Regions from separate parts of the Sphingomonas bisphenolicum genome, predicted to be linked through region 1. Evidence: riboswitches for the same ligand, from Rfam matches in the RefSeq annotation. Region 1 holds a riboswitch; the other holds the start of a gene.
The links. Region 1 has a riboswitch for thiamine pyrophosphate ahead of SBA_RS07205 (TonB-dependent receptor). Riboswitches for the same ligand answer to the same signal wherever they lie in the genome.
Positions count from the first base shown of each region.

Region 2: another riboswitch for thiamine pyrophosphate. It lies ahead of SBA_RS02480 (DUF2065 domain-containing protein); the one in region 1 lies ahead of SBA_RS07205 (TonB-dependent receptor).

Region 1 covers NZ_AP018817.1:1,438,510-1,461,744, reverse strand. The annotation lists gene SBA_RS07315 ((2Fe-2S) ferredoxin domain-containing protein) at 1-221, opposite strand, end outside; gene SBA_RS07310 (J domain-containing protein) at 218-766, opposite strand; RNA gene rnpB (RNase P RNA component class A) at 828-1,215, opposite strand; gene SBA_RS07300 (N-acetylmuramoyl-L-alanine amidase) at 1,258-1,956, opposite strand; gene SBA_RS07295 (CheR family methyltransferase) at 2,086-2,964, opposite strand; gene SBA_RS07290 (chemotaxis protein CheB) at 2,964-4,046, opposite strand; gene SBA_RS07285 (response regulator) at 4,113-4,478, opposite strand; gene SBA_RS07280 (chemotaxis protein CheW) at 4,562-4,999, opposite strand; gene SBA_RS07275 (chemotaxis protein CheA) at 5,011-7,383, opposite strand; gene SBA_RS07270 (hypothetical protein) at 7,537-7,806, opposite strand; gene mscL (large conductance mechanosensitive channel protein MscL) at 7,953-8,390, opposite strand; gene SBA_RS07260 (LemA family protein) at 8,494-9,096, shown strand; gene SBA_RS07255 (TPM domain-containing protein) at 9,101-9,907, shown strand; gene SBA_RS07250 (TPM domain-containing protein) at 9,907-10,584, shown strand; gene SBA_RS07245 (NUDIX hydrolase) at 10,581-11,123, shown strand; gene SBA_RS07240 (DUF6456 domain-containing protein) at 11,179-11,631, opposite strand; gene SBA_RS07235 (helix-turn-helix domain-containing protein) at 11,731-12,294, shown strand; gene SBA_RS07230 (glycosyltransferase) at 12,354-13,532, shown strand; gene SBA_RS07225 (molybdopterin oxidoreductase family protein) at 13,529-15,181, opposite strand; gene modA (molybdate ABC transporter substrate-binding protein) at 15,274-16,044, shown strand; gene modB (molybdate ABC transporter permease subunit) at 16,044-16,742, shown strand; gene SBA_RS07210 (ATP-binding cassette domain-containing protein) at 16,732-17,346, shown strand; TPP riboswitch at 17,457-17,566, shown strand; gene SBA_RS07205 (TonB-dependent receptor) at 17,601-19,895, shown strand; gene SBA_RS07200 (phosphotransferase enzyme family protein) at 19,898-21,028, shown strand; gene pnuC (nicotinamide riboside transporter PnuC) at 21,028-21,588, shown strand; gene SBA_RS07190 (HAD-IIB family hydrolase) at 21,772-22,521, opposite strand; gene SBA_RS07185 (hypothetical protein) at 22,771-23,103, shown strand; gene SBA_RS07180 (class I SAM-dependent methyltransferase) at 23,208-23,235, shown strand, end outside.
Region 2 covers NZ_AP018817.1:515,135-522,043, forward strand. The annotation lists gene SBA_RS02470 (DUF2199 domain-containing protein) at 1-553, opposite strand, end outside; gene thiC (phosphomethylpyrimidine synthase ThiC) at 553-2,526, opposite strand; gene SBA_RS02480 (DUF2065 domain-containing protein) at 2,538-2,945, opposite strand; TPP riboswitch at 3,000-3,110, opposite strand; gene SBA_RS02485 (hypothetical protein) at 3,149-3,457, shown strand; gene SBA_RS02490 (prolyl oligopeptidase family serine peptidase) at 3,469-5,589, shown strand; tRNA gene SBA_RS02495 (tRNA-Met) at 5,970-6,046, opposite strand; rRNA gene rrf (5S ribosomal RNA) at 6,124-6,238, opposite strand; rRNA gene SBA_RS02505 (23S ribosomal RNA) at 6,381-6,909, opposite strand, start outside.

The DNA.
Region 1 (23,235 bases):
GCATCCACTACCGTTACGGCGCCCTTGGGACATATGCCCAGACAATTGACCTCCATCACGCCCGCCGTCGCCTTGCGACCCTTTTTCAAGGACAGATGTTTGCGCAGCGCCTTGGCCAGCCGTTCGCCGCCGTCCGGACCAAAACCGCCGTCCAACTTCTTGGAACATTTGCGGCAAACTAGCACCACATTCGTCCAATTCGAACGGACATAATCCTTCAATCACTCGCTCCCCGCGGTTTCCAGGTCCGCCGTTCCTCTGCCGCACGCAGTACTTCATAAGCGGCCTGAATCGCCTGGAACCGCACCGAGGCATCGCTGTCGCCTGGCTTCACGTCGGGATGATATTCCTTGGCAAGCCGGCGCCAGCTCTTCTTCACATCCTCGAAACCAGCATCGTCCTCCAGCTCCAGCGCCTTGAGCGCGTGGAGTTCGTCGCGCGATCGGCTGCCGTCGCCCGGCCCGCCCCAGCCATGATAGGCGCTGGATTGATAACCGCCCGCATCCCGCCGTTCGGCCTGCTCGCGCGCTGCCCGTTCTTCCTGGTCCAGCCCCTGAAAATAGTCCCAGTTGCGGTTATATTCGCCGGCATGATCAGCGCAGAAATACCAGCGTTCCGGGCTGTTGGGGGACTTGGGCGCGGGGCAGTCGCCGGGGCGGTCGCAGCCATAGCGGTCGCACAGGCGCACCTTCTGCGCCTCACGCGATCCGCCATAGGCGCGCCATCGGGGAAATCCCCAGTCATTGGATCGGCTCTGTCTTGCCATCCGGCCAAATTAGGGAATAAGCCGCGCAAACGCCAGCCCGGCGGGCATATTTGCGCGGGAAAATGCCAGAGGGCCTGTAAGCCGGGTTCTGTCCACCCTGTTTCCAGGGATAGGCGACCATTCCTCTAGGGAACGGATTGCTCCGTTCCTCAAGCAACCAACCCGGGCGGTCTCGGCCGAAACAGGCCTAGCGGTCGAAGCCGCGCGCCGCCCCTATTCGGTCTTGCTCCCGGTGGGGTTTACCGTGCCGCCTTGCGTTGCCGCAGACGCGGTGCGCTCTTACCGCACCCTTTCAATTTCGCATGGCCTAGGCCGTTGCGACCTGCTTTCTGTTGCACTGTCCCTTGGATCACTCCAGCCGGTCGTTAACCGGCACCGTCATTTCGTGGAGCCCGGACTTTCCTCGCCGTGGCAGTTACCCGCCACGCCGCGGCCGCCCGGCCCTCTGGCGAAACGGGCCTTAGACCGATTTGTCGGCCCCGTCATCCCGCTTATTCATCGCCGCGCGGCTTGGGCAGCAGCAGGGCCAGCAGGATGGCGCGACATTCGCCGCAGATCACTCCGTCGATCAGCTCCGGCCGGAAGCGGCGCTGGAAGGCGACCACCGCCGCCTGCGGATCGGCGATGTCATAGCCGAAACGTTCGAGCGCCAGCATGAAGCCGCCGTCGGTCCAGTGCGGGTCCATCAGATTCTTGGTGGGTCGCGGGAGCGCCAGTCGCAGGCGCGCGAGTTGGCCCCAAGGAAAAAGCTCGCCAGGATCCTGCTTGCGCGCGGGCGCGATATCGCTGTGGCCGACGATGTTGCCACGCGTGATGCGGTGACGCTGGACGATCGCATGAACCAGCGGAATCAGCGATCCCATCTGCGTTTCGGGGAAAGGCCGATAGCCCCATTCATGCCCCGGATTGACGATCTCTATGCCGATGCTGGCCGAATTGACGTCATCGACGCCGCGCCAGTGCGATCGGCCCGCATGCCAGGCCCGTTTACCCTCGTCGACCATGCGGATGATCTGGCCGTCCTCGGTCACGACATAATGGGCCGACACTTTCGATTCCGGGTTGGCCAGCCAATTGATGGCGCTCGCCGCATCGGGCATACCGGTATAGTGCAGCACCAACATCGTGATCGGCAGGCTGCGATCGTCAAAATTGGGCGACGGCGTTTCGATCATCGGCATGTCGGTCATCGGGGAAGGCCAGTCACTTGCAGCGGCTCGATCATCGCACCCTTCCGGCGCGCCTCTCTGGCGGCCTCTAATGGACAATGACCGAGACCGGCGCAGCAATCAAGCAGGGTTAATGCGGATGAAGCCGGTTCAGCCCGCGCGACGCATCGGTCCACCGGCGCAATGGGGCAGCAGGGCCTTGGGCGCATAGCCCCCACGGAAATCCGGGTGCGGCAGGAAATCATCGCCTTGGCCGATCACCGTTTCCCCTGCGCCCAGCAACAGGACCGATCCTGCATGGCTATGCCGGGCGAGCAGTCGCAGCACTTCCCCGCGTCGTTCGGGCGTGAAGTAGAGCAACACGTTGCGACAGAGAATCAGATCATATTCCCCGGTCGGAGCATGCGGATCGAACAGATTATCATGCCGGAAATCGATCATCCGGCGCAGTTCCGGGCTGGCCCGCCACTCTTCCCCATGCGGCTCGAACCATTTGATCAGGTCGCCCACGGCCAAACCACGCTGCACGTCCATCTGCGAAAAGGTGCCGGCTTTCGCCTGCTCGATCGCGGCGGTGGAAATGTCCGTCGCCAATATCTCGATCCGCCACCCCAGCCAGCGCGCAGCATCGTTGCGCAAGCGGATCGCGAGCGAATAGGCTTCCTGCCCGGTCGAACAGCCCGCACTCCAGATACGCAGCGTGCGGTCCTGCCGAGCGTCCTGAATATGCGGCAGAATCTGGCGATGGATCATGTCGAAAATCTGAAGATCGCGGAAAAAGCTGCTTTCATTGTTCAGCAGCGCATTGACGACATCCTCGTCCAGCCGCGGATCGCGCCTGCGCAACAGCCGAGCGGCCAGATCATCGATATCCTGCAACCCATGGGCGCGCAGGACGGGGCGCAGCGCGGTTTCCATCCGCCAGGCGCGACCTTCGGACAGCACTTGCCCGGTTCTTGCCTCGAGCAATCCCGACAGGATGCGCTCAGCGCCCTGGAAAATCGCGGCTCCGGTTGGGGGCAGCGGCATCAGGCGGCAATCTTTCCACGGCGGGCCACGAAATTCATGATCGCCAAGGGCTCCATGACCGCGCAGGTCAGCCCGGCCCCGGCGACCGAACCCGGCATCCCCCACACCACGCTGCTCGCTTCGTCCTGGGCGACGATCCAGCCGCCGGCCGCGACGATCTCGCGCGCGCCTAATGTTCCGTCGCGCCCCATGCCGGTGAGCACGATGCCCGCGGCCCCCGCTCCATAGACTTCCGCCATGCTGGCAAACATCGGATCGACGCCGGGCAGATTGCCAGCCGGCGTGCGTTCGGGATTGAGGAGGATCGTGACACGGCCATGCAAGCCGCGCCGCAATTGGATATTGGCGTCACCGGGTGCGACATAGACGATATCGGGTGTCAGCAGATCGCCGGTTTCCGCCACCTTCACACGCAGGCTGGTCATCCGTGACAGTTGCTGCGCGAAATAAACAGTGAAGCTGGCGGGGAGATGCTGGGTCAGCAGCAGCGGCACGCCCAACGGCGCAGCGAGCCCCTGAAATAGCTGGCCCAAGGCATGAATGCCACCGGTCGATGCGCCGATGCCAATGCAGGCGAGCGGCGCGGTGGCAGGATCAACCGATGGCGGGGTGGGTAGACGCGGCAGCGGCGGTGCTGCAAGTCGATCGCCAAACAGCCGGTTCAGCCGGTCTATGAGCGCCTGGGGGAATTGTTCGCCGAAGCTGCCACTGCCTGGCTTGGACACGATATCGCTGGCCCCGAGCGCCAGCGCCTCGATCGCGGCGGCGCTGCCTTCCTCGCATCGCCCCGACAGAATCGCGACCTTCACGGCCGGATTCGCGCGCAATATCTGCGGCAAGGCAGCCAGACCGCTCTGGCCCGGCAGCTCAATGTCGAGCAGCACCAGATCGACTACATTTTCCGCCAGATAGCCCAGCGCATGTTCGGCGCTGTTGGTTTTGTGCACCACATTATAGCCCGGATCGCCATGAAGAATGCGTTCGATGACTGTCCGCACGACGACCGAATCATCGACCACCAGCGTGCGAACGGTGCGTCGTTCACTGCTGCGGCTGGATGGTATCGGCATGATCGCGTTCATCATGGACTTTCTGCGCGGAAGGATCAGATGGAAATCGGGCACTCCTGGATCAGCGGGAAGGCGCCGCTAGATCACGCCGACAATCGCCAGCTTGCTTTCCAATGTCTCCCTGTCGAATGGCTTCATGACATATTCGTCGGCACCGGCCTCGACCGCCGCCTTGATATGGCTGATGCCATTTTCGGTGGTGCAGAAGATGATCTTGGGCCGTGCCGCCATCTTCGCGCTGGACAGGGCCTGAAGGAACTCCATGCCGCTCATGATCGGCATGTTCCAGTCGAGCAGCACGACATCGGGCGGGAAAGCCTCGCATTTGGTCAGCGCGTCCTGTCCGTCCACCGCCTCGCTGACCGTCAGGTCCAGCGATTCGAGAATGTGGCGGGCAACCTTGCGGATGACCTTTGAATCGTCGACGACCAGGCAATTCTTCATGAAGCGTCCCTTAGGTTTTTTGCGTCCCGTTGCAGCGGGCTTAACCGGCAAAGCCAAGTATTTGGTAAACGACGCACCATTCTTTATGCCGCCTGGGCCAAGGCGCCGCCCTCGATGAATGCAGCCAGCGAAACCAGCAGCCAGGAATGGCCATCATGTTCGACCAGCGCGCGCGCATACGGCGCCCAGGCAGGGTCGAGTTGACCACGCAACGGGAGCTCCCCCTCCGGCACGCGGCAGATATCCGACACGCCATCGACCATCAGGCCATAGCTGTGGCCGCTGATATTGGCGATGATGGCGAGGCCGCGTTGCTCGGCCGGGGTAGCCCGGCCGTGGATCAATGCGGCGACATCGATGATGGTGAGGACGCGACTGCGCAAGGCGGAAAGGCCGGCGACATGCGCCCCCATGCCCGGCACCGGGGATATATCGGTCAGGCGGACAACCGCCTCAACCTCTCCGGTTTCGACCGCGATCCGCGTGTTGGCCAGAGTCGCAAGAAGATAGAGCTGATCCATGGCCGCCTTCCTTAAGCCCGCCGACCGGCGATCGCCGCCATCAGCGCATCCTGATCATAGCGATAAATGCTGACGTCCTGCGGCCCTTCAGGGCGAGGCGAGGCGCGCAGATGCACGACGCGACACCCCATGATTTCGGCCGCCTGCGCGGCATCCGCTTCCGTGCAAAGGACCACGTCTTCCGGATCGACGGCGCAGTCGCCGGGCAGGCCCAGAACCACCTCATGCCCCGCCTGCCGCAGCAATGGCGCCAATATCTCACGCGTCCATCCATCGCCGCTGTCGGCCAGCACGCATCGCCCCCGCGCACGCTCGACCGCCCCTTCTTCGGGCAAACCGGCGAAAAGGGCGAAGGGATTGATCACCTCGAGATGCTCGCCATCGACTACCGCGACGCCGCTCAACATCCCATGCATGGCGACCATGTCCGGGACGGCCGGCATCTGGACGATGTCGAGTACGCTTGCCACGGGATAGCAGGCCTCGCGCCGATCGTCGCGCAAGCGCAGCGCGGACACCTTGGCCCGATCGAATTGCGACAGGCCGTTGGCGACAGGCACCAGCCGCTCGTCGAGCCGCACGAACGCACGGCCGCCCGATTTGCCGAACAGGCTTGCATCGATATCTTCGACCCGCTCGATCAGTGACAATTTGAGCAGGCGGCGTTCGCCCGTCAGTTCCTCGAAACGCAGTGCCGCGACCATCTCGACGCCGGCTTGCGCGCCGGCTTGCTCTTCCTGCTGCCGCGCAGCCCGATCGTCCACGATGTTGGGCAGACGCGCCGCGTTGGCGAGACCGGCGGCGTCGAGCAACAGCATCGGCTTGCCATTGTCAGGCAGGGTCATGCCGGCATAGACCCCGGTCGCCATCACCAGGGGCGAGGCCGGACGGATCACCAGTTCCTCATGATTGTCGACCGCCGACACGCCCATCGCGAAGGGTACGCCAGTGGCCGAACGCACCACCATGATAGCGCGCGGCCCCTGCTGAACGGGCTTTTCCATGCCCAGCACATCTTCAAGATCGACCATGGAATGGCGGATCGCGCGAATCGTCGCGATCTTTGCGCCCCCGACCTCGCTGACCTGCAACGTTTCATTATTGTCGTGCAGGATTTCGACCACCGCCGAGCGCGGGATCGCGAAATGCTGACCGCCGGCCCGGACAATCAGCCCGGGAATGATCGTCAGCGTCAACGGCACGCGCAACGTAATGCACAACCCCTGCCCCGGATGATTGTCGAGAGCGATAACCCCGCCGATACGCTCCACATTGGCGCGCACCACATCCATGCCGACACCCCGGCCGGAAATGGCGGTCACCTGATTCGCGGTCGAAAGGCCGGCCTGGAAAATAAGGTCGAGCTTGTCTTCTTCGGAAAGACGCATGGCGGCTTGCCGGGTCAGCCGGCCTGCGGCGATGGCCTTGTCGACCAGACGCGCCGTGTCGATGCCTGCACCGTCGTCGGCGATCGCAATGACGATCTGATTGCCCGACTGGCGTGCTTCCAGCCGCAAGCGCCCCGCGTCCGGTTTCCCCGCGGCGCGCCGGTTTTCAGGCGTCTCGATACCGTGATCGATGCTGTTGCGCACGATATGGGTGAGCGGATCGACGACCATCTCCACCATTTCGCGGTCCATTTCGACATCGCCGCCTTCCAGCGTGAGGTCGATGCGCTTGCCAAGGTCGCGGCCAAGGTCGCGCACCATACGCGGGATGGCCGCAAACAGGCGATCGACCCGTTGCATCCGCGTCTTGGATATCACGTCGCGCATGTCGGCGACGCAGCTCGACAGCCGTTCGAACACATTATCCAGTTCGGGATCGGCGGAACGCTCGCGCAGCTTGCGCGACAATTCATTGCGCGCCAGCACCATGTCCGACACGCCATTCATCAACTGATCGATCAGACTGAGAGGCAGGCGAATGGTCCGCGGCCCCGATTGCGCCCCACCCTGCCGCGCGACGGCAACGGGCGCTGCGGCCGTTTCGATCGCTGACTGAGCGGCGCGTTCGGGCTGGGCGCTCAGAGCGCCGATCAGAAAATCATCATTCTCGCTGGGCAGGGCCGCACCGATGGCGACCGCCTCGGTCAGTTCGCCAATCCGGTCCATGATGCCGAGTACGGCGCTTACGGTGGCGGGGTCCGCCCCACGCTTTCCAGCGCGAATCTCGGACAGCACATCCTCGGCCGCGTGACTCAGCCGTTCGAAGCGCGGCAAATTCAGGAAGCCGCAGCTACCCTTCACCGTATGGAAAAAGCGGAAGATGGCATCCAGCCGATCCCGGTCGGATGGATCGGCTTCCCAGGCGACCACTTCGCCTGCGAGAGCCTCCAGCGTTTCCTGGGTCTCGGATATGAATTCCTGAAGTAGTTCGTCCATTCCCTATGGGCCCCACGGATGCGCGCAGGGGCACCATGGCGGGGCGTGGTTAAAGGGCCGTTAAAGGCGAGACGAGCGGCGTAATGCGTTCATGCAAAAAGGGCGCCGCGCACAGACGCGACGCCCTTGTCGGCTCGGGTAGTGAACCGCTGCTTATTGATGCTTTTCGACGGCATCCTCAGCCTTGTCACCCGCTTCGCGGGTGGCGGCAGCCTTGTTCTCCAGCGCGTCGGCGGCGTTTTCAGCCGCATTCTCGGCGTTGCCGCTCAGATTGTCGGCCATCGCCTCCATATTGTCGGCCTGGTTGTCGAGTGCGTCCGCCTGGTTCTCGTAAGCGTTCTCGACCTTGTTTTCCTTGGCGGAATCGCACGCGGCGAGCGCGACAAGGCTGGCAAGGCCCAGGACTGTGACGAAAGTTTTCACGGCGTATTCTCCTGTTTGCGCCCCCGGGGGCTGACGTCATTCGGCACGGGATTCCATCGGCGCCACGCCATCTGGAACCCTGACGCGGATCAACCGGCCGCATGCATGATGGTTCCCGTCGCGGCCTCGTTTCGTCGCAAAAACGATTATTTTTTAAGCGAATCCCGGATTTCGCGCAGCAGCACGATGTCCTCGGGCGTGGGGGCCGGCGCGGCCGGCGCAGGTTCGGGCTTGGCGGTAAGCTTGTTCATCGCCTTGACCAGCAAGAAGATGATGAAGGCGAGAATGATGAAATTGACCAGCACGGTCAAAAACTGTCCCCAGCCGAACATCGCGACGCCGGCGGCTTTCAGATCGGTATAGCTGTCAGGATTGCCCTTGAAGCCAGCCGGCAACTCTCCGAGCCGCACAAAATAACCGGAAAAATCGGCGCCGCCGAAGATGTAGCCGACCACCGGCATGATGAGGTCGTCGGTCAGCGACTTCGTGATGGTGGCGAAGGCGCCGCCAATGATGACACCGACCGCGAGGTCCATCACATTGCCGCGGTTGATGAATGTCTTGAATTCGGAAATCAGTCCCATGGGGAACTCCTTGCGCTGTCTACGATAATATCAGGATGGCCCGTTGCGCCTTTCAGGACAACGCCCTATTTCCACAGGCGAAACAAAAAGCCGAGGATGTTCCATGACGCTCCTGCGCCGCTTCTCCACCGTCCTGCTACCGATGTTCGGGGCGCTTGCCCTGTCCGCCTGTGGCATCAACAGCGTGCCGACCGCCGAAGAGGAGGCGAAGGCGAAATGGGCCGACGTCCAGGCGCAATATCAACGCCGCGCCAACCTGACGGGCAATCTCGTCGCCACCGTGAAGGCGGCAGGCAAGCAGGAACAGGCGACGCTGACCGCTGTGGTCGAAGCCCGCGCCAAGGCGACGTCGGTCCAGGTCAACGCCGAAGATCTGTCCGATCCCGCCAAGGTGGCGCAGTTCCAGGCGGCGCAAGCCCAACTGAGCCAGGGGCTGGGCCGCCTCCTCGCCACGGTCGAGGCCTATCCCGACCTCAAGACCAACGAGAATTTCCTGCAACTCCAGTCGCAACTGGAAGGCACGGAGAACCGCATCGCCGTCGCCATCCGCGACTATAATGGCGCAGTGCAGGCCTATAATACCCGCATCCGTACCTTCCCCGACGCGATCGGCGCCAAGCTGATCCATGGCGCGAAGCCCATGACCCCGTTCCAGGCCACTACGCCGGGCGCGGAGGAGGCGCCGAAGGTCGACTTCGGCAACTGATCGGATGCTTCGCCGCCTGGTCCTGATCCTCACGCTGCTGGCGCTCGCGCCGGCGGCGTGGGCGCAGAGCTTTCCCACATTCGATGACAAGGGCGTGGTCGATGCGGCGAACCTGCTCGATCCTGCACAGGAGCAGGCGCTCAGCCAGAAACTGATCGCGCAGAAAAAAGCGAGCGGCCGTTCGCTCGTCGTGGCGACAATTCCTGATCTTCAGGGCTATGACATATCTGACTATGGTTATCGCCTGGGTCGCGCCTGGGGCATCGGCGACAAGGACAGCAACGGCGCGCTGCTGATCGTCGCGCCGGCCGAGCGCAAGATACGCATCGAAGTCGGCTATGGCCTGGAGGGCGTGCTGACCGATGCGCTGTCCTCGCAGATCGTTCGCAACGCCATCGCCCCGCGTTTCAAGGCCGGGGACATGCCGGGCGGTATCGATGCAGGCGTCGATCAGATCACGGGCCTGCTGGCCCTGCCACCGGACGAGGCCAAGGCGCGCGCAGCGGCGGCCGAAGCGGACGCCCGGAAACAGGATGACGGGGGCGGCGCGATCATCGGCTTCTGGATCATATTGTTCATCATCTTCTTCGTTGCCCTGCCGATGCTGTCGCGCGCACGGGGCGGGACACGCTATCGCCGCGGCGGCGGAAGCGCCCCGATCATCATCTGGGGTCCGGGAACCGGCAGTTCCGGATGGGGATCGGGCGGCGGTTCCGGATGGGGCGGATCGAGTTGGGGCGGCGGCGACAGCGGCGGCGGCTTTTCCGGTGGCGGCAGCTTCGGCGGCGGCGGCGCGTCGGGAGATTGGTGATGCAGCTTCATCTGACGCAGGCCGATCACGAATTGGTTTCGGCCGCCGTGACCGAGGCGGAAGCCCATACGTCGGGCGAAATCGTGACCATCGTCGCACGACGGTCCGACAGCTATCATGATGTCGGCCTGAGCTGGGCAGCGGCGGCAGTGTTCATCGCGCTGGCGCTGATGGCCGCATTTCCGGGCTATCTCCGCGCCTTCCTGTCAGCGCTGTTGCTCGACTGGGAGCATGAGCTGGCCGACTGGAAGCTGCTGATGGGGCTGCTCGGCCTTCTCATCCTCAAATTCCTGGTCATACGCTATCTGCTGGCGATCATGCCGCTGCGCATGGCCGTGACGCCGCGTACGACCAAGGCGCGGCGGGTGCGGCGACGCGCCATCCTGCTGTTCCGCACCGCCGCCGAAGCGCGCACCCTCGGCCGCACCGGGGTTCTCATCTATCTCTCGCTCGACGAGCATCGCGCCGAAATCGTCGCCGACAGGGCGATCAACGAGAAGGTCGCGGCGGAAGCCTGGGGCGACGCAATGGCAGCGCTGATAGACGCGATCCGCGCAGGCCGCGCCGGCGAGGGATTGGCGGATGCCGTGCGACAAGTAGGCGTCGTGCTGACCGCCCACTTCCCGCGCGCCGACGACGACATTAACGAACTGCCCGATAGGCTGATCGAATTATGACCGACCCCGACCGGAACGCACCCGAAGAAGTGATGTGGACGGGGCGTTTCATCACCGCCAAGAAGCGTGGCAAATGGGAATATGTCGGCCGCGCGCGCGGTATCCACGCCGCCGTCATTCTGGCGATCGACGACACGGATGATGGCCCTCACGTTCTGCTGGTGGATCAGTATCGTGTGCCTCTGGGTCGACGTTGCATCGAACTGCCCGCCGGTCTCGTCGGCGACGGAGAGGAGGGCGAGGAGGCCGGCATTGCGGCCGCGCGCGAATTGGAGGAGGAAACCGGCTTCCGTCCGCACCGCCTCGAATCGCTTGGCCAGTTCTACATCTCGCCAGGCATGGTGTCGGAGAGTTTCACCCTCTTCCGCGCACACGGCCTGGAAAAGACCGGCGCGGGCGGCGGAGTAGACGAGGAGGATATTCACGTCCATCGCGTACCCCTCGCCACCCTGCCCGACCAGATCGCCATCTGGCGCGAGCAGGGCTATGCGATGGACGTGAAGCTCCTGCTGCTGCTCGGTACGGGCATGGTTGCCTGACGCATCTTCGTTTCAGCCCCGCTCGGACATCGGGACTGATAGCGTCAGCGCCACATCACGGCACGCGATACCATCCGGCCACACGGTCGAGCGCCAGGGTCAACACCAGTTTCCCCGCCCGACTGGGCCAGCCCAGCGCCTTTTCCGCAGCGTTCAGCCCCTCGCCTGCACAGGCGACGCGCCACAATATGTCGGCAAGGCCGGGACCAGCGGCGCGGATGGCGCCATCGAACCGTTCGCGCGCCGACAGCTGGGCCAATGTCGGATCGGCAGCCCCTCCCCCACCAATGGCGCTGCGCGGCGCTCCATCCCACCGCATGGTGACCCGTGCGCCCAGCCCGGCCTTTTCCCAATCGCGGCGCAGCAGGTCGCCCGCCAGATAGTGGCGCTCGCTCAAATGCCCCCGTGCATGAAGCCAGGCGAGCGGCGATTCGCCGACATGCACCAGCACGGCCTGGGTCAGGCCTTCCGGGTCTTCGATCATCTGCTCGACATGGGTAGCGACCATCTGCATCTCCTTGCTGACGGGATTGGACATGCAGGGTCTTGCCATGTGGGATAGTTTGTAGGAAAGAGAAAACCAAATAGGTTCTATTTCGAGGTGCAGATGATTACCCGTATCCGCGAGGTCCGCAAGGCCAAGGGGCTTACGCTTGAACAGGTCGGCGCGTTGTGCGATCCACCCACAACGGCCCAGACGATCGGGCGGCTGGAAACCGGCACGCGCACCGTCTCGGTCAAATGGCTCAACCGAATCGCGCTGGCATTGGGCGCCACCACCGCCGAACTGGTGGCTTTGCCGGGACAAGCCGACATAGCGGTCGCCGCTTTGCTCGGGCCGGATGGCGCGCGCGCGCCGACGCGGCCGCTCGCCTTCCCATCGCCGCTTGTCTCCGACGGGATGGTCGGCGTGCATGTCAGCGCCAGTATCGGCGATTATCGCAGCGGAGACGCGATCTGGTGCCGCCGCATCGCACCCGACGAGTTTTCGGGCGCGCTCAATCGCGACATATTATTTCCCCGTCCCGCCGGCCGTTTCCTGTTCGGGCGCCTGATCGGCCGCGAAGGCGACCGCCTGCAACTGCTGCCGCTGGGCGCCGGTGCGCGGCAATTGGTGCTGACCGACCCGCCATGGGCCGCGGTGGCGGTGCAACTCGTCCGACGCCTCTAGCCAAGGCGGTACGAGGCTGCTTAACCATCCGCTAAACACTATGCTGCGAAAGAGAGGCCATGGCGCTCAACGTCCTTATGCTATCGACCCTCTTTCCCGACATCAGCCGACCCAATTTCGGCGTATTCGTGGAACGGCAGGCGCGCGAACTGGCAAGTCGGCCCGAAGCGGACGTCACCGTGGTCGCGCCCGTCGGCCTGCCGCCGTGGCCATTGTCGCTGGCGGCGCGCTATGCCCCCCTGCGCGCGCTGCCGCGCAAGGAACGCTGGCGTGAACTGACGGTCTATCGGCCGACCTTCCCCATCATCCCCAAATTCGGCGGCCGCACCAATGTCGGCGCCATGACCCGCGCCATCCTGCCCCTGGTCAAACGATTGCACGCCGAAAAGCCGTTCGACGTGATCGACGCCAGCTTCTTCTTTCCCGATGGCCCGGTGGCCCAGCGCCTGTCGAAAGCGCTGGGCATTCCCTACTCGGTCAAGGCGCGCGGTGCGGACATCCATTATTGGGGCACGCAAAGCGGCACGCGCAAGATGGTGCTGCAAGCGGCAGACGGCGCGGCGGGCCTGCTCGCCGTATCGGACGCGATGCGCCGGTCGATGGCGCGAATGGGGATCGATGCGGACAAAATCCGTGTCCATTATACGGGCGTCGACCTCGACACATTCGAGATGGGCGACCGCGATGCCGCCAAGGCCGCGCTGGATTTCAGCGGCCCGGTCCTGCTGTGCGTCGGCGCGCTCATCCCGCGCAAGGGGCAGGATCTTCTGGTGCGCGCGCTCCCCATGCTGCCGGATGTGACGCTGTTGCTGGCAGGCCAGGGCGCCTTCCGGCGCACGCTGGAAAATCTGGCGCAGGAACTGGGCGTGGAAAGGCGCATCGGCTTCCTGGGATCGGTGCCGCATCACAAACTGCCCCGTATCTATACGGCGGCCGACGTGATGGTGCTGCCGTCCGAATCCGAAGGGCTGGCCAACGCCTGGGTGGAATCGCTCGCCTGCGGCACGCCGATCGTCATCACCGACGTCGGCGGCGCACGCGAGTTGCTGGATCGGTCTGAAGCCGGTCGGATCGTCGCGCGCGAACCAGAAGCGATCGCCGAGGCGATCAGAGCGATACTGGATGCCCCGCCTGCGGCGAAAGATGTGCGAGAGGCAGCGCTGCGCTTCACCTGGACCGCCAATGGCGACACTTTGCTGGCCCATCTTCAGGCGATCGCGGGAAAAGCGGAAACCTAGTCCCAGAAGCGCAGCAGCCGGGCTCTGCCATCCGATGTCGGGAAATGGCCGCCGTCGAAGGGCACTTCCCCCCAACGCCAGGGCGTCAACTCCTGATAGGCCGGGTTTGACAATGGCGCGTGACGACGCAGGTTGAGCAGCCGCCCCGCGCCTTGATAGACCGATAGCCGGGCATGTTCGCGATAGATGTCCGCCGCTCGCTCGTAATGAAAGGCGTCGTGCCATCCCATGGCGCGCGCAATCTGCGTCACGATCCACCAACCCGGTCGCGCTTCACCCGGCAGGGCAAAAACTGACCGCTGTCGGCTGATCAGGCGATCTGCGCCGGTGATCGTGCCGTCGCGCTCCAGCAGTCCAGGCATCGGTATCGCCAGATCGATACGATCCGCCATCGCGGGATCGAGCCGGTCGCCGGCAAAGAGTGTGAAGGGACGATTGTCGGGAAAGGCATCCAGCAAGGCGGCGGGCGCATCCCCGAGCATCAGCAGCACCTTGATAAGGCCATCGCCGATCGCCTCGCGCAACGCATCTCCAGACAGGCCGGGCGTCACGACCACTCTGTCCGTCGACCAGAAACGACTGACGGAAGCCAGCGCATCTGCCGAAAAATCCCGATGCGCGGCCAAGGCCGTTGCAATGCATCCGACTTCGCGCGCGCCCATGGCGTTGGGCGCCCCGGGCAGCGCGAAAGGCGCCGCACCAGGCTGACCGATCCTGCCGGTGACGAGGTGCAGGGCCAGGATCGCCTCCGCCGCGCGCGCATCCCCGTCCCCAACGTCGGGATCGAACATTGTCACCATGCTCGGCGCGCGCGCGGACAACTCCTGAAACTCCCGTATCGCCGCGATCGGCAGGCCGGTCATGCCCGCCACCGACCATAGGTCGTGCCCCGGCCGCAGCGCCTCCCAATAGCCGTCCGGCACCGCCACATTTTTCGCGACGAACGACCGATCCAGCAAGTCTGCGTCGTGCAAGTGCAACAACAGTCCGCCCAGCAATGTGGCGACGCTGCCGGACGCCGGCGCCAGATGAAGGTCCGCAGGCAGAAGCCGCGCGCCGGGATCGGGATCGACGATGACGAGTTGCGTGCCCCTCTCCTCCCGCGCCATGGCGACCCGGTGCGCCAGCACCGGATGGCGCCGCAGCACGCCCGCACCGATTGCGAGGATCAGTTCCGCGCCATCGACATCCTCGCCGCTCGCGGGCATAACATCTTCACCGAAGGCCGCAATCTGCGCACGCGTGGCGATGTTATTCCACGGAACATCGATATGCGCCGAACCGATGAAACCCTTCATCAGCTTGTTGGCCGCGAAATAATCCTCGGTCGGCAGGTCGCCTGCGACATGGAGTGCAACACTTGCGGGACCATGCTGGGCGATGATGTCGGACAGGCGACGCGCGGCATGGGCGATCGCGCGGTCCCGGCCGACGCGCTTGCCGGCCAGCAACGGATGCAATAGCCGGCCATCCAGTCCCGTGTCAGCGGCAAGCGCCTCGCCTGCCGGACAGAGCCAGCCCATATTGGTCGGGTGAATGCGGTCGCCCTCGATGAAGACGCCCCGCGCATCGTCGTCGCTCAGGCCAGCCATGGCCCGCACGCCACAGCCCATGGCGCATCGGCCGCATAGCGTTTTAATTGCCGTCATCATCGCGCATGTAACCGATCGGGATGTCGGGAAAAAGATCGCAAAGCGCGTTCGCGGTTGAGTTGCCCGACGATGCGGCGCAAAAAGGCCGCATGATGCGCGCTCTCCTTCGATCCTTCGCCGCTATGCTCATTCTGGCGCTGTCCAACCCGGCCGGCGCCGCGAATGAACGCGGCCCGCTGGTGCTGGCCGCCGCCAGCTTGCAGGATGTGCTCGCGGTTGCGGCGGTCGAATGGGCGCGACAGGGGCATCCGCAGCCGATCCTCTCCTTCGCCGGTTCATCCGCACTGGCGCGTCAGATTCGGGCCGGGGCGCCAGCCGACCTGTTCGTTTCCGCCGACGAGGATTGGATGGACGTCGTCGAGAAGGCAGGCTCGGTCCAGGCCGGCACGCGGGCGGACATCGCCGGCAATCGGCTGGTCCTGGTCTCCCCCCTCCGTCAGCCGGTACGGCTGACGATAGGTCGGGACATGCCGATCGCCAAGACGCTGGGTTCGTCGCGGCTCGCCATGGCCGACCCGGACAGCGTGCCAGCCGGCAAATATGGCAAGGCCGCGTTGACGACGCTTGGTGTCTGGTCGGCGGTAGCGCCCAAAGTCGTGCGTTCGGAAAATGTCCGCGCCGCGCTGGCCCTGGTAGAGCGCGGCGAAGCGCGGCTCGGCATCGTCTATGCGACCGACGCGCGCGCGTCGCGCAAGGTGCAGATCGTGGGGATCTTCCCGCCCGCCAGCCACCCGCCTATCCGCTATCCCGTTGCCCGGCTCAAGAACAGCCGGCACGCTGATGCCGACGGGTTCCGCCGCTTCCTGCTTTCGCCCAAGGGGCGCGCCGTGCTGACGCGCTACGGCTTCACCGCGCCTTGATCGCCCCCCTGTCGCCTGACGAATGGATCGTCCTGGCCCTGTCGCTCAAGGTCAGCCTGGTCGCCGTCGCCTTGAGCCTGCCGATCTGCTTCTTCCTCGCCTGGATATTGTCGCGCTGGCATTTCCCGGGAAAATTGCTGGTCGACGCGCTGGTCCATCTGCCGCTGGTGCTGCCGCCCGTGGTAACCGGATGGCTGCTCCTGTTGCTGTTCGGCATGAACGGACTGATCGGGAGTTGGTTATCCCAAGTGCTGGGCGTCACGTTGTTGTTCCGCTGGACCGGCGCAGCGCTCGCTGCCGCCATCATGGCGGTGCCGTTAATGGTGCGGGCTATCCGCCTGTCGATCGAGGCGATCGACGGGCGGCTGGAGTGTGCGGCTGCGACCCTGGGCGCCTCGCGGATGCGGATTTTCCTCACCATTTCTTTGCCGCTGGCGCTGCCCGGCGTGCTGGCCGCGGTCGTGCTGGGCTTCGCCCGGTCGCTGGGCGAATTCGGGGCAACGATCACCTTCGTGTCCGACGTGCCGGGAGAAACCCGCACCCTGCCCATCGCCATTTACGCCGCCATGCAGATGCCGAATGGGGAGCCGATCGTCACCCGCTTCGCCATAATATCGATCCTGCTGTCGCTCGGCGCGTTGATGCTATCGGAAATATTGGTGCGGCGGATCGCGCGGGGAGGACGTCATGTCATTTGACATCGACGTCAAACGAACGGTCGGAGGGCGATCGATCGCCTTATCCTGCAGCACGGAATCTCCGCTGGTAGCGCTGGTCGGCCCATCCGGCGTTGGCAAGACCAGCGTCCTCGATATGGTCGCCGGGATCGCCTCGCCCGACCGGGGCCGCATCGCCGTAGCCGGACAGACCTTGTTTGACAGCGACGCCGGGATCGACATCCCCGCCGCGCAACGGCAGGCCGGATACGTCTTTCAGGATCGTCGCCTGTTCCCCCATATGCGCGTGCGCGCCAACCTGGCATATGGCCGGCGCGCTGCCACCACGATGAACATGGACGATGTGCTCGCCTTCCTGGGCATCGGACATCTGCTCGACCGATGGCCGCACAGCCTGTCCGGCGGTGAGGCGCAGCGCGTAGCCATCGGGCGGGCCTTGCTATCCGGTCCGCGCTTTTTGTTGCTGGACGAACCCCTGTCGTCGCTCGATCGTGACCGCAAGGCGGATATTCTGGACGCGATCGACCAGATCCGTGGACGCAGCCCGATCCCGATCCTCTACGTCACGCACGATATCGGCGAAGCCGAGCGGCTTTCCGCGCTGGTCGTGACCATGCGCGAATAGCATTAGGCCTGTTCCTACTCTCCTGCGACAGCCGCATCCTGCCTGTTTCGCCATAACCAAGCCGTTGTCGACCGATAGGCCTTTCCACGTCGCCTTCCGCATATTAGAGGGGCGCATCCCCGGGGGGCCGCTCATGCGCGGCTGAGAGGTGGTCAGCAGACCACGACCCGCTGAACCTGATCCGGCTGATACCGGCGTAGGGAGGGCAAAGCGGCGTGTCTGCTAGTCCCTCCATGTGGAGTGGACGCGTGACGATGACGATTGCATTTATCCCTGTTGGCCGTGCGGCGCTGGCGACCGCGCTGATCTTTTCTTCCAATATCGCATGGGCGGCGGAGGCCGACGAGCCGGGTCGCGCGACCATAGAGGTCATAGGCTATCCCGATCCCCAAGGGTTGCTGCCCGACCAGAGCGCGCCCAAGGCGGTCAGTTCGATCGCCGAAGCCTTCATCAACAAACAGGCGCCGACGCTCAACGCCTTCCAGCTCGTCAACCTGCTGCCCGGCGCGAATGTGTCGTCCAGCGATCCCTATGGCCTGTCCGCCACCTCCAGCCTGACGCTGCGGGGTTTGGGGCAGGATCAGATCGGCGTGCTGCTGGAAGGCGCGCCGCAGAACGACATCGGCTATTATTACGCCTATCCCTCGCAATTCGCCGACGCCGAAAATGTGCGGCAGATCGCGCTGGCGCAGGGCGCGGCGGACATCGATGCACCGGTCGTTGCGGCGGCGGGCGGCACGCTGTCGCTGACGCTGGCCGATCCCAAGGCGGATATGGGCGGACTGCTCAATCTGTCGGTCGGTTCCTATGACCAGCGGCGCGCCTTCCTGCGGTTCGACACCGGGGAGATCGGGCAGAGCGGCCTCAAGGCGTTCGTCTCCTACTCCAACAACCGCGCGGATAACTGGCGCGGGGCGGGCTTTGACAAGCGCCAGCATATCGACGCGAAGCTGCTGCACGAATGGGGGGAGGGCAACCGCGCGAGCCTGGCCGTCTCCTATAATGACGCCATCACCTCCACCTATCCCAGCCCCACCATGGCGGACTGGAAGGCCAATGGGCGTGGCTTCAACTTCACCCAACGATACAGCGAAGGCGACACCAGCTATTGGCGGCTTTATCGCGCCCCGTTCCGCAACCTCTATTTCGCCGCGCCGGTGCATCTGCAACTGAGCGACGGGCTGACCTTCGACAGCAGCGCTTATCTGCAAATGGGTCACGGCAATTCGCCTTACGGCACGCAACTCGCCACCACCGGCAATTATCTGGGCACGGAAGAACTGACGCAGCCGATCGCGCTGCCGGGCGCGGTGGACGGCGTGGCGACCGTGCTGGGCAACTGGACCGGCAAGCAGCGGCGCGTCGGCGATGTGAGCAAGCTGACGGTGCAGGCGGGCGTCCACACCATCACCGCAGGCCTGTGGTTCGACTATGGCACCGACCGCGTGACCCAAAGCTATACCTCGATCGATGCGAGCGGGCGGCCAGTCGATGTCTGGGGCTATCAGGACAAGGCGATCCGCACCGCCGATGGGCGGCTGCTCGCCTATGAAAATCAGCGGACCGTGACCGTGACCAAGGGCTTCTTCCTCGCGGACAGCATTGCGGTTACGCCGCGCCTGACCGTCGATATGGGGTTCAAGGGCGTCAGCCTGCTGCGCAATGGCCGCAACTATCTGCCGGGGCCGCAGTCCAAAGTGCATGTCGACAGCTTCGCCGCCTTGCCCCGCGCGGCGGTTCATTACCGGCTGGACGATCGGCAGCAATTGTTCGCCAACATCACCACCAATTTCCGCACGCCCAACGAGTTCGCGCTCTACAACAGCTATTATGGTGGCGAACTGGTCAGCCAGGGCACCGGCGCGCTCAAGAATGAAACTAGCGTCTCGCAGGAACTGGGCTATCGCTATATCGGCCCCAACCTGTCGCTTTCGCTGACCGCTTTTCACTATCGGTTCCGCAACCGGCAAGTCGCAACAGTGGTCAATAGCGGCGGGGCGCTGGTCAATTCGACCATCAATGGCGGCAGCCAGACCGGCTACGGGTTGGATGGCGAGATCGACTATCGCCCGGCCAAGGGGTTCAGCCTCTATGCCTCGGGCGAATATCTGCACACGCGGCTGAACGACGATCTGCTGGTGGGTGGCGATCTGTTGCCGACCAAGGGCAAGCACGCCGTCAGCAGCCCGCGCGTCCAGTTCGCCGTCGGCAGCACCTATGATGACGGTCGCCTGTTCGGCAGCACCGCGCTCAAATATGTCGGCCGCCAATATGCGACCTTCATGAATGATGAGAGCATCAAGGGCTATGCCACGCTGGACCTGGCGATCGGCGTGCATCTGGCCGGTCTGATCGACGCGAACGCCATGGACCTGCGCCTGAACGCGATCAACGTCACCAACCCGCGCGTCCTGTCGGGCGTATCGGCGATCAGCAGCAATGCGCGCGATACGATCGGCCGCAACGGTACGCTGATCGCGGGTTCCGCCCCCAGCTATTATATCGGCAGCGGACGCGCGTTCGTGGCGACGCTGTCGCGGGCCTTCTGACCATGAGCGGCGGCCATCGCGTGCATGGCATGGGAACGGCGCTCGAAGCGCCGACATGGCCGGCCGTCACGCGGGCCGAGGCGGAAGTCGTGCTGGATCGCTTTCCCGATGCGGGGCGACTGATCGATCTTCGCTGGCATTCGCCGCGCCCCTTTTCGGCGGCGACGCTGATCGACACCGACCGGGGCGCCTATTTCCTCAAGCGCCATCATCAACGGCTCCGCACGCCTGCCGCGCTGGCGGAGGAACATGGGTTCATGGCGCATCTGCGGGCGGCAGGCCTTTCGGTGCCCGATGTCATGGCGGCGGCGGACGGCGCGCGCGCCATCGCGCTGGGCGCATGGACCTATGAACTGCACGGCGATGCGCCGGGCATCGACCTGTACCGCGACCGGCTGTCCTGGACGCCGTTCCTGACGCCGGGCCATGCCTGTGAAGCCGGTGCGGCGCTGGGACGGCTGCACCGCGCCGCGCAGGATTTCACGGCACCGGCGCGCGGCGACCATCCGCTGATCGCCAGCTTCACCATCCTGCCCGCCCGCGATCCTCTGGCGGCCGCTAACGCCTATGTCGCAGCCCGTCCGGCGCTTGCGCGCTATCTGGCGGCCAAGCCCTGGAGGCAGACATTGGCGCGCCTGTTCGCAGCGTTGGGCGAAGGACTTGCCGAGCGGCTGGCTGGGCAGGCACCGCTCTGGACTCATGGAGACTGGCATCCGTCCAATCTCCTCTGGTCGACGGATGGCAAGGTCGACACCATCTTCGATTTCGGACTGGCGACGCGCACCTGCGCCCTCTACGACCTCGCCACCGCGATCGAGCGCACCGCGTTCCGATGGCTGGACATGGGGCAGGACGACGCGCTGGGGGATGTCGATGCAGCCATGGCGATCCTGGCCGGCTATCGGACGATGATGCCGCTCGGGCGCGCCGATGTGGACGCGCTCGTGCATCTCCTGCCGCTGGTCCATGTGGAATTCGCCCTGTCGGAAATCGACTATTTCGCCGGCATCGTCGGCGATCCCGATCAGGCGCTTGTCGCCTGGCGGGATTATCTGATCGGCCACGCCGACTGGTTCCTGTCCGCACCGGGACAGGATTTTCTGCATCGGTTCGCACAAGAGGCGATGGCCTGATGTCGATGCTGGAGATCGTCGCCGTCGCCGTCAGCTTCATCGGCATATGGCTCACGGCGAAACGACGCATGCTGTGCTGGCCGGTCAATCTGCTGGCCTGCGCCCTCTATTTCAAGATTTTCCTCGACGTCCGCCTCTATGCCGACATGCTGTTGCAATCGCTGTTCGGCGTCGCGATCCTCTATGGCTGGCTGCGCTGGGCGCGGGGCCGGGACGATGCCGGAGAGGTGGTGGCGATGCCTCTCCCGCCCACGCGGGCCGCCGCTAATCTGGCTGCCGGCGCGATCGGCGCCATCGCCATCGGCTGGTTCATGCATCGCTTCACCGATGCGGCGCTGCCCTGGATGGATGCGGCGCTCAGCAGTTTCAGCCTTGTTGCCCAATATTGGACCGCGCGCCGCCATGCCGCGAGCTGGCTGCTCTGGATTGCAGTGGACATCGTCTATGTCGGCATGTTCGCTTTCAAGGATTTGCGACTGACGGCCGGTCTTTATGCAGCGATGATCCTGTTGGCCGCCATAGGCTACAGACGTTGGGCGAAAGCGACAGAACGATCGTAGGAATCTGTAGGGCTGCTCTCATCGGGCTTGCGGAAGAGGCATCCGCGGCCGGCGGCACAATGGTCCACACGTGCCGCCGCCGGCGATGTCAAATTTCGGCGGCACCACGGGCAGATCCGACACGGCATAAGTCGCTGCAGGAGATAGCCGACAGGCGCTCACGAAAGAGATGAACGCCGCGCCTTACGCCTTCTGGCAGGCCACGATCGCGTCGATCACCGACAATGTTTCCTGCGGATCGCGCACACGCACTGTGTCGAGGCCCAGTTCCTTGGCCGGATAGTCGTTGCCGCCCGGAAAGATCGCGTCGCCGATGAACATCATGGCGTCGAGCGCAATGCCGCTCGCGTCGCGCAGTTTCTTAAGGCCGTAAGCCTTGTCCACGCCCTCCCGCGTGATGTCGATCGATGTCGCGCCGCCCATATTGATCGACAGGCCCGGCAGGCGCGTGCGCAGGTCTGCCTGGATCACCTTACGCTTTGCGAAATCCGGGTCCCATGTTTCCTTTGCGTGGATCGGCGCCTGCTGACCCAAAGCAGAGAAGGTAATCTGGCTGCCGCGATCCTCGATCCGTTCACCCCATGTCTGTTCGGGCACAAAGCCGGTTGCTTCCAACGACGCATCAAATGCCTCCAGGATCGCCCGCTTCTGTTCATCGTCGAATAGTTCCGCATAGACCGGCGTCCAGGCACCCTCCTGATGGGTGTAGAGCTTCGTACCCGTCGTCGGCATCAGCCACAGGCGAGACCGATCGGCCTCTCCCGGCAGGCGGCTCGCCACCTGCTTGTCGAACTGTGGCCAGTCCCCACCCGAAATCACGGCAACATGGGCGACGCCCAACAGACGGGTGAGCGCTTCGGCCATCGCGTCCCCCAATGGTTGCTTGCTCTCCGCCAGAGTCCCATCGAGATCGAACGCTATCAGTTGCTTCATGTATCAGGTTCCTAAGAGGCAGATCGCATATGCACCGGCGCCTAACATCGAAGGCTGGAGCAGGCAAGCGGCTGCAAGTTCGCCTTCATCGCCGGCCTCACATCGAGACAGAAGAAGGCTTTCTAATTGGTTTGACTTCCATATAACGTTCCGAGAACATCGGCGTCGTTGCCGCCCGGATGCCATAGCCAATGAAAATGCTGGTTCAGTGTCAACCATATGGACGCGATACGGTATGATGGCTAGTCCATGTTCGATTGCAACGATCATGCTGCAAGTCTGGGGATTTTCGTGAAAGAATTGACGGCTTTTGACTTTGACGAAGCGCCGGTCGAAATCGCACAACCCCGTACCGCTCTGCGGATGGCGTCCCAGCCCCACCGGCGCGTGCCATTTTCAAGGGCCTCGATCGCCATCATGCGCGAAAGCATCGACAAGAGGCATGGCTTTCCGTCCACTAGTGGCGCGGTTTCGCGCGAGGGCAAGGACTGCTCCATCCAAGCTTTCAGCCCGAACGGCGTGAGTGCCCCCCACCCCGGAGATAACCCATCGGTTATCGCAGCAGCAGCCCGATCGAATTGAACGCAAACTGATTTTTCCGGCCGGCAAGGCCTCCAGCGGCGCCTGGACGATTCCTCCACGGAGCAGTTGGCGGGCTTCGGATATTTTTTGAAGTGGATTCTGACATGGGCATATGGCGATTGTTGAAACGAA
Region 2 (6,909 bases), 930 kb from region 1:
TTCGGTCAGCGCTGATCCCATGCTCCTGTGCAACAGCCAATGGATAATCGTCATCCATCACCCAAAGGAGTGGGCGCTTCCTGCCGGGCCGAAGTTGAACCCATACACCGATAGCCTCATTCCCATCAAAGTCAGCCAACCGATTGCAGAGCCAGCCACTCCACAATTCCTCCTGCGAAGGATGGATTGAATCAAAGCCTTCTATATATTTTTCAAAGTTTTGCCGTGAGAGCGTGGACCAGCAGCCAAAGCCGAAATCGTCACACATGCCCTGCACGGGGATAGTCAATATGCAACGGACGAAGAAATGCTCGCCGTTCAGCACGCAAAAATCCTCGGACAGAAAATCGCCGTCCATTCTCAACGCGCCATTCGGTTCATATTCGGGAACATGGGGCCATGGATCGGGCGCGTGCGCTGCTAAGTCGAACGGCCAACGATGTTCCTGATCGCACGAGCCACAGAGCCAGCGCCCCTTCTGCAATTGTTCAGATGACGTCGAAGCGCGAGCGAGGCGCAGAATATTCCACATATGCTGCGCCCAGTTCGGCATCAATCATGCTCCCTGCCGCCAGCACCCATATAGAGCTCGCTGCCATTGTCCTTGAAGACCTTGCTCATCTCTTCCATGCCCTTGAGCGCGGCGGCCTTGCTGGCGGCGGCGGTTTCTGCGCCGGTGGGGCCGGTGGCGATGAAGCCTTCGACATTCTGGTTCTGCTTGGCGGCGAAGTCGCGGACGTCCTGGCTGATCTGCATCGAGCAGAATTTGGGGCCGCACATCGAACAGAAATGCGCGCTTTTCGCGCCTTCGGCGGGGAGCGTCTGATCGTGATATTGTTCCGCCGTTTCGGGGTCGAGCGACAGGTTGAACTGGTCGCGCCAGCGGAATTCGAAGCGGGCGCGGCTGAGCGCGTCGTCGCGAACCCTGGCGGCGGGGTGGCCCTTGGCCAGATCGGCGGCATGGGCGGCGAGCTTGTAGGTGACGACGCCGACCTTCACATCGTCGCGGTCGGGCAGGCCCAGATGCTCCTTGGGCGTGACGTAGCAGAGCATCGCCGTGCCGTACCAGCCGATCATCGCAGCGCCGATGCCCGACGTGATATGGTCGTAGCCCGGCGCGATGTCAGTGGTGAGCGGCCCAAGCGTATAGAAGGGCGCTTCGCCGCAGACCTGCAACTGCTTGTCCATATTCTCCTTGATCTTGTGCATGGGCACATGGCCCGGCCCTTCGATCATGACCTGCACATCCTGTTTCCAGGCGCGGTGGGTCAGTTCGCCCAGCGTGTAGAGTTCGGAGAATTGCGCTTCGTCATTGGCGTCGGCGATCGATCCGGGGCGCAGGCCGTCGCCCAAGGAATAGGCGATGTCATAGGCCTTCATGATCTCCGTGATCTCGTCGAAATGCTCGTAGAGGAAGCTTTCCTTGTGATGGGCGAGGCACCATTTCGCCATGATCGATCCGCCGCGCGAGACGATGCCAGTGACGCGCCTGGCCGCCATCGGGATATAGGCGAGGCGCACGCCCGCATGGATGGTGAAATAATCGACGCCCTGCTCCGCCTGCTCGATCAGCGTGTCGCGGAATATGTCCCATGTCAGGTCTTCGGCGACGCCACCGACCTTTTCCAGCGCCTGGTAGATGGGGACGGTGCCGATCGGGACGGGCGAGTTGCGCAGGATCCATTCGCGCGTGTCGTGGATGTTGCGCCCGGTGCTGAGGTCCATGACCGTGTCCGCACCCCAGCGGATCGACCAGACCAGCTTGTCGACTTCGCTCGCCACGTCGGACGCGACGGCGCTGTTGCCGATATTGGCGTTGATCTTGACCAGGAAATTGCGGCCGATCGCCATCGGCTCGGATTCGGGATGGTTGATGTTGTTGGGGATGATGGCGCGGCCGCGGGCGATTTCGTCGCGGACGAATTCGGGCGTCACATAATCGGGGATGGACGCGCCAAAGCTTTCGCCGTCGCGGACATAGGATGCGAGTCGGGCGCGGCCAAGATTTTCGCGTTCCGCCACATATTCCATTTCCGGCGTGATGATGCCGCGGCGGGCATAATGCATCTGGGAGACGTTGGCGCCGGGCCTGGCGCGCAGCGGGCGCTTGACGAGGTTCGGGAAGGGCTGGACGCGTCCATTTCTGGATTCCGTCACCGTCGAGACTGTGCCGGTGGCGCTGCGATCCGGGCCTTTGAGGCCATTATCCTCCGGCTTGATTGCGCGGGCGGCATATTCCTCGACATGGCCGCGGGCCATGATCCAGTCGCGCCGCAACTGGGGCAGTCCCGCCATGATGTCGATGCGGACATCGGGATCGCTATAGGGGCCGGACGTGTCGTAGACGCGCACCGGCGGCTCGCCGCTGCCCGGTTCCAGATGGATTTCGCGCATCGCGACCTTCAGCGGGCCGACATGGATCTTCTTCGACCCCCGGATGGGGCCGGTGGTGACTTTCATAGCGGCCTGCCGGCCGGTGGAGCCTTCGGCTTCGGGCATTTCGGTGCGGGCGGCGACATCTGCCATGAGGATACCTTTCAGACGGAAAGTGTGGCGCGGCCGGTGAGGCCCGCAAGGAAGAGGAGAAGGCCGAGTATCAGGGCGATCAGCGCCCAGGTGCGGATGAAATTCGTCGACCAGTGGCCGATGCGGATCAGCGGACCAGGTACGGCCAGCAAGGTCGCGCCTTCGATCAGGGCGACATAGCCGATCAGGCTGACGATAATGGCGAGCGGGTCGGTCCAGATGCTGTGGATCAGCACCAGCGTGCCGCCGACGGCGAAGACGGCGAAGCCCAGCGCCACGACCAGCCCCGGCGACCGGTTGAGATCGTCCATTACCGCGCGCCAGCGCTGCGGACTGGCAAGCCCGCCCAGGCCGATGACAATCATGTAGAGGCCGATAATTTCGGCCAGGCGCAGCGTCAGAACGGAAATCGTATCCATGGGCCGCCTCTCTTCGTCTCTTTTCAAGGACGCGGGGCGGGTGCGGTCTGCTGGTTACACAAGCCGTTCCCTCCCTACGCCGGTCTCAACCAGATCAGGTTCAACGGGTCGTGGCCACATCAGCCACCTCTCAACCGCCTGTGCGCGGTCCCCCGGGGATGCTGGACAGGGTAAGGACTAAACGGCACAAGGTCCAGCACCATATGTTCGATCACCCATCCTCCGACCGGCCTGGTCCCGATCTGTCGACCAAGGCTGGCCGCAAGGCGTGGCGGCACGAGATGCGGATGGTGGCGGTGCGGCCGCGCCGCTGGGGACTGTGGCTGCTGACGCTGGGTTTCCTGCTGGTGATGGCCCCTGCCGCCTTCGGCCTGCACAGCCTATGGGGCTGGTCGCCCAGTTTCATCGGGAGCCTGTTGATGCTGGCGGCGTTACCCCTGTTGATAGCGAGCGCGGTGTTGCGGGCGCGCTATATGAAGGGGCGATCGACATTGCCGGGGGACAAGCACTGATGAAAAAGAGGATGACGCTGTTGGTGACTGCGGCTTTGTTGACCGGCGCCGGCGCGCCCCCTTCGACTGTTTCGGCCCCTGCCCCGGCGGATGACCCGTTCCTATGGCTGGAGGATTGGACCGGCCCGCGCGCGATGCAATGGGTGGAGGCGGAGAATAAGGCGACGGTCTCGACCTTGCAGGGCGATCCGCGCTATGCCGGTTACTTCAAGGACGCGCTGGCGATCGCATCGGCCAAGGACCGGATCGCCATGCCGATGCTGATCCACGGCCGGGTCTATAATGTCTGGCGCGACACCGATCATCCGCAGGGCATATGGCGCTATACCAGCGAGGCTGATTATGCGACCGACGCGCCGCGCTGGACGACGGTGCTGGACCTGGACGCGCTGTCGAAGGCCGATGGCAAGAAGTGGGTGTGGAAGGGCGCGTCCATCCTGGACCCCGACGAGCGGCTGGCGCTGATCCATTTGTCCGATGGCGGCGAGGATGCCGTGACCTTGCGCGAGTTCGATCTGGTGACCGGGCAGTTCGTGGAGGGCGGGTTCGCCATTCCCACCTCCAAACAGAATGAGGACTGGCTGGACAAGGACACGATCCTGCTCGCCCGCGATTGGGGCGCCGATGCACAGGGGGGCAGCATGACGGCGTCGGGCTATCCCTTCGTGGTGAAGACATTGAAGCGCGGGCAGCCGCTGTCCGCCGCACAGGAAATCTATCGCGGCGCGCCCAGCGATCAGGTCGGGACGTTTCCCATGGTCCTGTCTGATGGCGGGGGCAATCGCGCCGCTTTCCTCTATCGCGGCGTCACCTTCTTCGGCAACGAAACCTATCTCGTCACCGCCGATGGCGTGAAGAAGCTCCCCCTGCCGGCCAAGAGCCAGTTGCAGGGCATGGTACAGGGTCAGGTGCTGATCCAGACCAGTCAGGACTGGGCCAGCGGCGGGGTGACCGTCCCGACGGGATCGCTGGCGGCGGTGCCGTTGAAGGCGCTGCAATCCGGCGAGACATTGAAGCCGCAGATTCTGTTCGCGCCCAATGCGCGCCAGTCGATCGATGGGGTGACGGCGACAAAGGATCGGGTGATCCTGGCCATCAACGACAATGTGCGCGGACGGGTGCAGGTGCTGACGCCGGGCAAGGACAGGTGGACGACCACCCCCGTCGCCCTGCCCGACAATGCGACCATCTCGATCGCGGCATCCACTCACAAGAGCGACAAGGCCTATCTGTCGGTCGCCGGCTTCCTGGCGCCGACGACGCTCTGGGCGATCGACGCGGCAAAACCCGCGCCGCGCCAGGTGAAGGCGATGCCTGCGCGGTTCGACGCCGCTGGCCTGATGGTCGATCAGTTCGAGGCGACATCGACCGACGGGACGAAAATCCCCTATTTCATCGTCCACCGCAAGGATATGAAGCCGGACGGTTCCACCCCGGCGATCATGACCGCCTATGGCGGCTTCGAGGTGCCGATGACGCCCAGCTATGCGGCGATCACCGGCAAGCTGTGGCTGGAACGGGGTAACAGTTTCGTGCTGGCCAATATCCGTGGCGGTGGCGAGTTCGGCCCGGCCTGGCATGAGGCGGGGCTGAAGACCAAGCGGCAGATCATCTATGATGATTTCGCGGCGGTGGCGCAGGATATTTTTGCGCGCAAATTATCGTCGCCCGGGAAATTCGGCATCTATGGCGGGTCCAACGGCGGCCTGTTGATGGGCGTCGAGTTCAACCAGCATCCCGACCTCTGGAACGCGGTAACGATCCAGGTGCCTTTGCTGGATATGGTGCGCTACGAGCAGATCGCGGCCGGCGCGTCCTGGGTCGATGAATATGGCAGCGTGTCGGTGCCGGAGGAGAAGGCGTTTCTGCAAAGGATTTCGCCTTATGCGAACATCCGGCGGGGGGTGAAATATCCCACGCCCTATATCTGGACGACGACCAAGGATGACCGGGTCGGGCCGCAACATGCGCGCAAGTTCGCGGCGCGGCTGAAGGATTATGGGCTGCCCTATTATTTCTATGAGGATACGGCAGGCGGCCATGCGGGCGACGCGGATATCGCGCAGGGCGCGCGGTTGCAGGCGATGCAGATGGTGTATTTCAGTCGGCAGTTGGAAGGCGCCGATCGGTGACATGGGGTCGGCGGCGGGAGATGTCCGCCGCCCGGCATGTTGGGTTGGACATGGCGCGGGCAATAAAAAACCCCGCTTTGTGGGCGGGGTTATGGGGTGCAATGGACCCCGGCCTTTGCCGGGGCCACGCAAATCTTTGCGTTCGCGTTGCTCACTGGGATGTAATCTGGTTGGGGGAGCAGGATTTATGGGCCTTTGGCCCATGGTCTTCGCCGGGCTTGCCCGGTTCCGGCTGAACGCGACCTTCAGCTTATGAGCCTGACGGGACGGCAGCACCAAAGGCAGTTCGGGTGGAACGCCGACGGCCTGATGATCCTGGGGATCATCGGGCCAGGTCGTCTGACTGCTGACGTGGGCTGTGGTTCATTGGGTGCGACCTGTGGTTGCGGGAGCAGGATTTGAACCTGCGACCTTCAGGTTATGAGCCTGACGAGCTACCGGGCTGCTCCATCCCGCGCCAGAGGCACGACCAGAGATCGCAAAAGACGTTGTGAATGGGTTTTTTTGTGTTCCGATATATGCGCGAGCTTCAATGCCTGGCGACGCCCTACTCTTCCAGTGCTTGAGCAATAGTACCATCGGCGCAGACTGGTTTCACGGCCGAGTTCGGGATGGGATCGGGTGGGTCACAGACGCTATGGTCACCAAGCAATGAAGCTGGCGCATATATGGGTTTTTGATCGATGCCGTGCACATTTTGGTTCGTATATAAACATATATCTGGGCTGGCTTAACAACCTACGATCGCTGACATGCGCTGGAGACCAGTGCTGTCGTTGATGGTGGGACTCTTAAGCGCGAATAGGACAATTAGTATCGGTTAGCTTCATGCGTTACCGCACTTCCACATCCGATCTATCAAGGTCGTGGTCTTCGACCGTCCTAAGAAATCTTATCTTGAGGGAGGCTTCCCGCTTAGATGCTTTCAGCGGTTATCCCGTCCATACATAGCTACCCAGCTGCGCTCCTGGCGGAACGACTGGTACACCAGAGGTATGTTCAACCCGGTCCTCTCGTACTAGGGTCAACTCCTCTCAAATTTCGACGCCCACGGCAGATAGGGACCAAACTGTCTCGCGACGTTCTGAACCCAGCTCACGTACCACTTTAATTGGCGAACAGCCAAACCCTTGGGACCTGCTCCAGCCCCAGGATGTGATGAGCCGACATCGAGGTGCCAAACGATTCCGTCGATATGAGCTCTTGGGAATCATCAGCCTGTTATCCCCGGCGTACCTTTTATCCGTTGAGCGATGGCCCTTCCACGAGGGACCACCGGATCACTATGACCGACTTTCGTCTCTGCTCGACTTGTCAGTC